Regions from separate parts of the Paenibacillus sp. FSL H8-0282 genome, predicted to be linked through region 1. Evidence: riboswitches for the same ligand, from Rfam matches in the RefSeq annotation. Region 1 holds a riboswitch; the other holds the start of a gene.
What was found. Region 1 has a riboswitch for cyclic di-AMP ahead of NST94_RS02670 (hypothetical protein). Riboswitches for the same ligand answer to the same signal wherever they lie in the genome.

Region 2: linked by a shared signal. The riboswitch ahead of NST94_RS00540 (C40 family peptidase) and the one ahead of NST94_RS02670 (hypothetical protein) in region 1 are both predicted to bind cyclic di-AMP.

The regions. Positions count from the first base shown of each region.
Region 1 is NZ_CP150146.1:601,338-605,379, reverse strand. It holds gene NST94_RS02675 (hypothetical protein) at 1-262, opposite strand, end outside; cyclic di-AMP (ydaO/yuaA leader) riboswitch at 514-703, opposite strand; cyclic di-AMP (ydaO/yuaA leader) riboswitch at 1,123-1,287, shown strand; gene NST94_RS02670 (hypothetical protein) at 1,356-1,910, shown strand; gene NST94_RS02665 (hypothetical protein) at 1,925-2,446, shown strand; gene NST94_RS02660 (hypothetical protein) at 2,581-2,940, shown strand; gene NST94_RS02655 (hypothetical protein) at 3,405-3,596, opposite strand; gene NST94_RS02650 (ABC transporter permease) at 3,628-4,042, opposite strand, start outside.
Region 2 is NZ_CP150146.1:112,224-116,265, forward strand. It holds gene NST94_RS00530 (cytochrome c) at 55-411, opposite strand; gene NST94_RS00535 (GNAT family N-acetyltransferase) at 539-1,024, opposite strand; gene NST94_RS00540 (C40 family peptidase) at 1,214-1,666, opposite strand; cyclic di-AMP (ydaO/yuaA leader) riboswitch at 1,711-1,853, opposite strand; gene NST94_RS00545 (C40 family peptidase) at 2,215-2,643, opposite strand; cyclic di-AMP (ydaO/yuaA leader) riboswitch at 2,701-2,839, opposite strand; gene NST94_RS00550 (hypothetical protein) at 3,058-3,888, opposite strand; gene NST94_RS00555 (M1 family metallopeptidase) at 3,900-4,042, opposite strand, start outside.

The DNA.
Region 1 (4,042 bases):
GAATATAGCGGCAGCAAAGCGGAAAGCTGCTCTCAAACAGATATACCCTGCCTACCGGGAACGATGGGCGAAACCAAGTGCTCTGATGGCGGGTATCCACTAGAATAACCTGCTCAATCCCGAGCTCCTCAAGTAAAGCTTTCTCAGCCACATTGTTGGTTAATCCCGCCATCTTAATACCCCTGAACTTCAGAAGTTTAATGAAATGTTCTCCCGCCTTTGTAGGCGCACATACAAGCACATATTCATTCTGATCCGTCATCTTTTTTTCTCCTCCTGCTCATTTACAACAAGGAGGCAACGAAAATCTCCGAAAGGATGTTGACCTATCGTCATTTTCGGGCACAACCTAAAGCTCGGTTGTGTCACGTCATTAGACGCTGCCTTACAAATACCGCTAATGATGAATTTAGCGACCTCTTAGGGGAGGCCTCCATAAATGCTTTGCTTCTAAGAGCACAGCAAAAAGCCACAAAGGATCTCCTCTGTGGCTCGCTAGCGGTCACATTGCACTCATCCTCTCTCCATACGCTTACGAGGTTAGCTGTCGGATTCGGGCGGTGAGAGTCGCCCTACCTGTATAGATGCGAGCTCACTCACACCCTCTACAGGATTCACCCCATAATCGGCTTCCGACTCTCACATCGGCTGCCGATTGTTGGTTCCCCCGCTTTCCTTACCGGAAATTAAGCGGATCAAATATTCGATTGTCGTTGAAACAGGAGTAATCATACTCTTATGCACGAAGACTTGTAAAACCTGAATGATGCCAAAATAATGCAAATTAAAAACTATTTTCCCATTAGATAGCGCTTACTTGATATCTAATCTCTCTATATCTCTTGTTTACTCGAGTTTGGAGCGTTTAATCGCTATCTATAACCCATGTGATTTTATTCACCTTTTTAGAGCGAAAATACTGCAAATTCCCATTATAGGTAGAAACGCAAGAAGCTGAGGCTGAGCGAGAAAGAGGCGCGATAACACGCCATAAATACCTATTTACCTCGTTTTTCAGTCGTAGTCGGCAGGATATGGTTAAAATTGCTCTAAAAGAACATTTTCCGTTTTTTACAGAAAATCTTGAAAAGAGTATGATTCGGGTTGAATCTAATTCATGAAAAACAATCAACGCTGAGTTCCTGCATTCGCAGGGAACGGGGGAACCATCAGGCCACCTGGCCTACTTGGGGTGAATCCAAAGGAGACTGCATAAGTCTCAATAGGTAGGGCGACTCTCACCGTCCGAATCCGACAGCTAACCTCGTAAGCGTAAAGAGAGAGACCCTTGATCCGCCACGCTTTGGCCCAGGTATATCTGCCTGTAATCCAAAACCGCAGCAGAGGTCCTCCTCTTGCTGCGGTTTTTGCGTTACCTGAGCTTATTAGGTGATAGCACGCTGGATGGGGTGAATGTTTTGAAGCACTATTATTTAGGGATACATCAAGGGCTGCTTGAGCCGATAAGTCTAAATTACGTTTGTTTCGGGGCCTTGTGGTTCGAAGAACATAATCACAGGTACATTGTAGGCTATGCATTTGGCCAGAACCAGATCCAAGCCCTTCGCCAGTTCAGCACACCTTCTTCTTGTAAAGACTGTTTAGACTCTAAGATTGTATATGAGATATATAAAAAAATTCGAGAACAACAGCAGCAGCAGGATTGGTCATCACACCAAAAACTCCCGTGGTTTACAGCCTTCAAGGAGCCTTGGAAAGATGTAAGCGCCGGTTGGTATGTCTTGAGATCCCGCAGCACCTTTCCCTTACATCTATCTGTTATACGGAAAGAGAAGTTCCGACTATGGCTAGAGCATACCGCAGTCTGTGAGAATAAAATGGAAATGCTCGCTTGTGTAGAAAAGGCTAGTGTCACTCATCATGTAGACTTAAAGCTTTTGGAAATCTAAGGAGGAACCCTACTATGGACCAGCGCAGACTATCCCGCATTGAAGTATTTGTATTGGATGAACCCGAGCCTATCCACTATGGAATGGAAGGGGCTGAAGGCTGCCGTTATGGTATTCTAAAACTCACCTGTAAGGGAGGCTGCAGCTGGGGGGCTTGTCTGATCTCTGCCAACACCAAAAATTTCGATCTCATTAAATGGAGTTCTTTTTTACGGGCTATCTGTCATTGCCGTCTTGAGGAAGCGCTGGATAAGGTCCGCCGCGAAGGTTCAGATTGGGAGCAGGTTAAGCTTGAGCTAGTTCAGGGTGCTTTGCAGGATTTAAAGGCCAAGCTCCAGGGTAAATCCTTGGCAGGGCATATTCAGCAAGGGCGTCTGTACAGTGTTGCAGCAGGGGGGAGCAATTCCAGAAGTGAACGGCTCTACTACAAACCTTCCAAAGCTTTATCCAGTACCTCCCAGCAGAAACACAGTTGCCCGGAACCAGACACCGCTGATCTCATCAATAAATCAATCTCTTACTTTTCTATATTATAGATTCAAGCAAATCTCTCATTCTGAAAGGATCGTGTTTCACCATGCCTGACCCCTTACCTCCCGAGTCCACCTACAGTACTAAATTTGCAGAGTGTGTCCAAAAGTATACTAATGAAGTCTACGTACTTAGTTCCATGTTGTTAGAACAATCTAATGAGGCGGACAAGGTTACTATACGCACCTTCACAGAGCTTCATAAAATATATCGTCAGGATGAATTCGATCCTCAGTTATTCTCTATCCACGCTTACCGCACTTGTATTCACCAGTGTGCTGATTCTTTTGCCCGGCGCTCCCTTCTATCGGCTAAGGCATTACCTTGGGAGGAACAGCTTGTGAAGGTCATGTGGTACGGCCTAAAGCTGCCTCTTTCTCAAATAAGCATTATTCTGCAAAAAAGTGTTCCCGCACTGAAAACACAGCTTAGAGCTCTACGGGAGCAGATGACCGCCCAAGCGGATGTACTAACGAGCGCAAATCTTTCTATAATTTAGTCTCTGACTAGAATTCAAACGATCTTTGAGCGCATGAAGCATCTAACGGACTCAGGAGCCTTTAATTGAAGCTTTTCCACAAATATGGCCGGCGTTCGGACTCCAGTAAAAATCTCGAGCGATGAGCGTCTTGGATCGTCTTAAAGCAAGCCCTAATCATCTTCCACCAAGACAAGGCTTACGGACCCAGATGACGTTACTTGCACGTTTATCGCCTTTTGAGCATAGTATCGGACTCCAGTGCAACTATTTGGTTAAAAGAGCTACTAATTCACCATTTTTCATGCCAATAGCGACTATAGTGTCCGATATCTTGCTAAATCTCGATGATTGTTGCATTTAAGTGCTGCTGGGTCCGTTAGCTATATCAGCTCGTATACAAAGAGATTGCCAACTCAAAAACGGGGATATCCCAACAACCATAAATGGCTGTTAGGATACCCCCGAAAATTCAGTTCCTACTATTACACTTTACTCTTACGCGCCTTACCGTACATCCACAATCCTGCCAACATCCCCACTATAGCAACACCAGTCAATACGCCTTGAACGAAATCCATAAAAGTGGAGCCATCCGGAAGCATTCTACTAACCGTAGCCAGCGATACAGAACTCATTAAAAGCATAATGTTATATTGTTCGCTTGTAGACATCATTAGCACTCCTTAAAAGTTATATGAGGTCTTCTTAGATCTTGTAAGCTTTCATTGCTTTTCTGATTTCTTTAATACTTGGGCGTTTGCCGTACATCAGTACGCCGGTACGATAGATCTTGGCTGCCAGCCATCCGAAGATGAAGGTAGTCACAAGCAGGATCAGCAGCGATACAATGACTTGCCAGATCGCCACCTCGCCGACACCAATTCGGAGCAGCATCGTCAATGGTGAGGTGAAAGGCACATAACTCGCTATCTTAACCACTAGAGTATCTGCATTGGAGATACTGAACAGTGGAACATAGAACGCTACGAAGCCTAACATCATGATTGGCATTACCGCCTGACCGAGATCCTCCGTACGGCTGACAATCGAACCTACAGCCGCATACATCAAGGCATAGAGGAAGTAACCTAATACGTACAAGACAAATCCATAGAGCAGC
Region 2 (4,042 bases), 490 kb from region 1:
GTGCAGAGATAGTCACCTATCTCATACACGGGCGTTTTTAGTTGCTTGGGTGGGTTACTTTTTCTCTGAGAGCCAGAGTGCGACGTTGGCGATCTCTTCAGGCGCTAGTTTCTCCTTAAAGGAAGGCATTTGGCCACGTCCTTTAGTGACGATGCTATAGATTTCCTCAGCGTCATGCTGGCCACCTTCATTCTGAAGACTTGGTCCAACTCCACCTTGAAGCTGATCGCCGTGACAGGTGATACAGCTGGCTTTCACGGTTGCTTCTGCCTTTGCTGCGTCCAGTTGAACTACCGGCATCGTGGGCTTATTTTCTTCCGCTACCTCTTCTTTACCCGGAAGTGTAAACATGAGTACTACCGCAAAGGCACAGGCGGCAAAAAACAAACCGCTCATGATCCATTTCTGCATCCCAATTCGTCCCTTCTATGTAAGCTGCTCCCTACATTATAGCTTATGGTGAAGCGTTATCATAGGGTTTGTGACAAAAAAATGAACGAGAATACAATCATTCTCATGAAATATATGGTATTTAATATCATTTGTCATAGACCATGCAATAAAAAGGTTTGTCTCCTGTAGGTGTGCGGCGTTCATACGTATCTGTAATCGTAAATCCACATTTTTGATAAGTTCGAATGGCGCGTTGGTTCCAGGTCAGGACTTCTAGATCTATCTCACGATCAGGATAACGATTCAAGGCTGTCTGGACGATGGCATCTACGAATAGTTTGCCTAAACCATGGCCGCATAGATCGGGGCGCATCCCAACTCCTAAACGAACGACTCCTTCCATCGGGAACAACTGTGCGAATCCGCACAAAATCTCTTGTTCATTTAATATGGAGATATATTGTTCCTCCCGGAGCTGCGGATCGCCAAACTCGATGCCAAGAGCCTGCATCTGCTCCCACGGCATCCAGCCATAAATATTATATGGGGGCGTATAGCTCCACTTACAAATAGCTTCTCCGTGAATTGCCTCCATAGGAACAACATGAAAAGTTACCGAGGGATTTATCATAAGGTCAACGATCTCCTTTCACGAGGACATTGCTATATTACTAATTATATACAAAATGGGGGAGGTTCGACTCAGAAACTTTATATGAGAGGAATGTTTTACAAATTATGAGAGGGGTAAATAAGTAATAAGACAAAAAAACAAGCTCTCCTCCAAGAGTTACCTTGGAAAAGAGCCTATGTACGTTACTTATTGAACATCATCATTGTCTTCCGATTCAGCAGCAACCGATTGGTAAGCGTCTGTGCTCATAATGCGCTTAGCACCAACGTAGCGTTTCACGTAGTAGCTATCACTCAGAGAGCTAATCGTAACACCGCGTGAGGTAGAAGCGTGTGCGAACTTACCTTCACCGACATAAATGCCGACATGGGAGACACCTTTGCCACTTGTATTGAAGAATACAAGATCTCCGGCTCTTATATCATCACGGGAGATTGCTGTGCCCATTTGATATTGGGAACCTGATTGGTGTGGAAGGTTAATGCCAATCTTATCAAACACATACATTGTAAATCCGGAGCAATCAAATCCGTTAGTGGATATACCGCCGGATACGTATTTAGTACCGATGGCCTTGTCAATCACTTTATCCATTTTGGAATCTGCGAAAGCGCTTCCTGCTCCGATGGTGAGGATGATGGAAAAGCTTAGTACTGCTGCTGCTAACTTCTTCTTCAAAAGTGTATACCCCTTCCAAATGCCTACGAGGTTAGCTTAAGGGTTCGGTTGAAGGTCCCCTATGACCCCTCTATATAATGGAGGTCAATTCACCCAAAGTTGGTTCCCCCGTTTTCCTAATAGTTAGGAAACTCGGCTCATACTGTTGATTAGGATTAGCTTGTAATCAATACATGACAAAACCTTTGTAAATAACAACTTAATGATTACAAAAATGTTACTAAAATCTCACTGCGCTAATTGTAACAAACAGAAAGCCGCTTGGCAATCGTTTTTAACATATTAATGCAGAAAAATTGGCATTTTTACGGTAGAAAGGCATATGTAAGCGTTAATAATGACCTAATTTTTAATATAATTGCAATTTTTATCAAATAAACGTGTTTCAATCGGGCTCTAATAGTGTAAAAATATATTATGGAAAAAGAAAAACCCGAATTTGATTACGGGCATAATCAGATTCAGGTTCATATAGTTGTAATTATGAGGTTATAGTTGTGAGGAAGGTTTCAATCGAAGGCTACAGCTTGATAAGCTGAAGTACTCATTACTCTTTTAGCGCCAACATAACGATTGGCCCAGTAGGCCTGACTGAGTGAAGTGATGGTCACTCCACGCGAAGAGGACGATTGTGCGAATTTTCCGTTTCCAACATAAATGCCGACATGGGATACTCCATTGCCAAGTGTGTTAAAGAACACTAGATCACCAGAACGCAGATTGCTTTTGGATACAGCAGTTCCAACGCTATATTGAGCTTTTGATGTACGAGGTAAAGTAAGACCCACATTCTTGAATACATATTTTGTAAATCCAGAGCAATCAAATCCGGCAGTGCTTGTACCTCCGGTTTTATAGGCAACTCCAATAGTCTTTGAGATTACAGTGTCCATCTTAGAGTCGGCAAAGGCGCTTCCTCCACCAATAGATAATGCCATTACAAGTCCTAGCGCCGCAGCGACGCATTTTTTTCTTAAATTATGTCTTTTCAAAAGATGTACTCCTTCCAAGGCCTGCGAGGTTAGCTTAAGGGTTCGGTAGAAGATTCCCTATGATCCCTGTAAAGCGAGATCAATTCACCCAAAATATGGTTCCCCCACTTCCCGGTGCAAAGGAATTAGGCGTGTTAAGCACCAAGAGAATGACGTTTCGACAGTTACACTTACGATAAATACATTTAGTTATGTAGGAATCGTTTCAATTGATTACAAAATTGTTACTAATAGCACAGGACTTATTGTAACAGAGCTTTTATGATTTTGCAAATACTCTTAAGTTATCCGTAATGGGAAAAAGTCCCAGCTCCTAAATACAGGAATTGGGACCTTTTTATTATGTCAAATAAGGTTAATTTATTGTGGAAATGCTTTGCTACGCCATAGATGATATTGTGCAGAGATTCCCCACATTTTTAAGAGCGTAGAAGGTAGTGGTGAGATTTGCCGTATTATAAGTGCCGGCAGGCCGGGACAGAACAGACCCGTCAGTCCGCACACTAGCAGTAGGAGCAAGCCTCCCGCACCAAGTACAATGGAAACACCTATAGCAGGAATCAGTGACCGCAAGCAGATGAACAGTGAGGAGAACATTCCTGTACCGCCGGTGTAACCAAACTGCATATATAGAAGAAACAGGCGCACGATAAAAATATATATAAGCCATGCCAATACGTATGGTACTAAATGAAGTAACAAAGTGTAGTTAAACAAAGAGGATAAGAACAGCCCGTACATTTTTGGAGCAAGCCAGTAAAGCGGCAGCAGGGTCAGCACCCATTCGATTAGGCTAAAGACTAAGACAGGTAGTCCATAGATCTTCATGCCGGGGAAAAAGAACAGCCCGCGCTCGCCCTTTCGCTCCTGGTGCAGCTCATGCAGCAATCCTGCCCTTATGAAAGGAGAAAGCAGAAGTCGCAAGACAACAAGTCCTAGAAGCATCCATAACCAAGTGCGTATCGCAGGGTCAGTATTCAAGCTGAACTGTCCCTCGATATAATACAACAGTCTGCCCATACCGCTGCCGCCGGCGTCTTTATCTGGATAGCGCAGTAGAATTGGAATAATAGCAGATCGGATGAAACCATACATAAAGTAGCCCCAGAGCAGTCGGTAGATGAAGAGCAGAATTAAAATATAAAATTGCTCCTTCATGCTTTGCCAGCCGCGGGTTATCGATGTTCTCACAATCATTCACCTCACCAGACAAGAGTTCCGAGCACGGTTTCAAGTAGTTTAGTTACACTTAACGTCCAGCGAGAGAGCGTCTTGGGCTCTATTTCCGCCAGCCTAAAGTTGTTTAAATGTTTGCTCTCCAATAAGATGGAATGCTCAGGGTCAA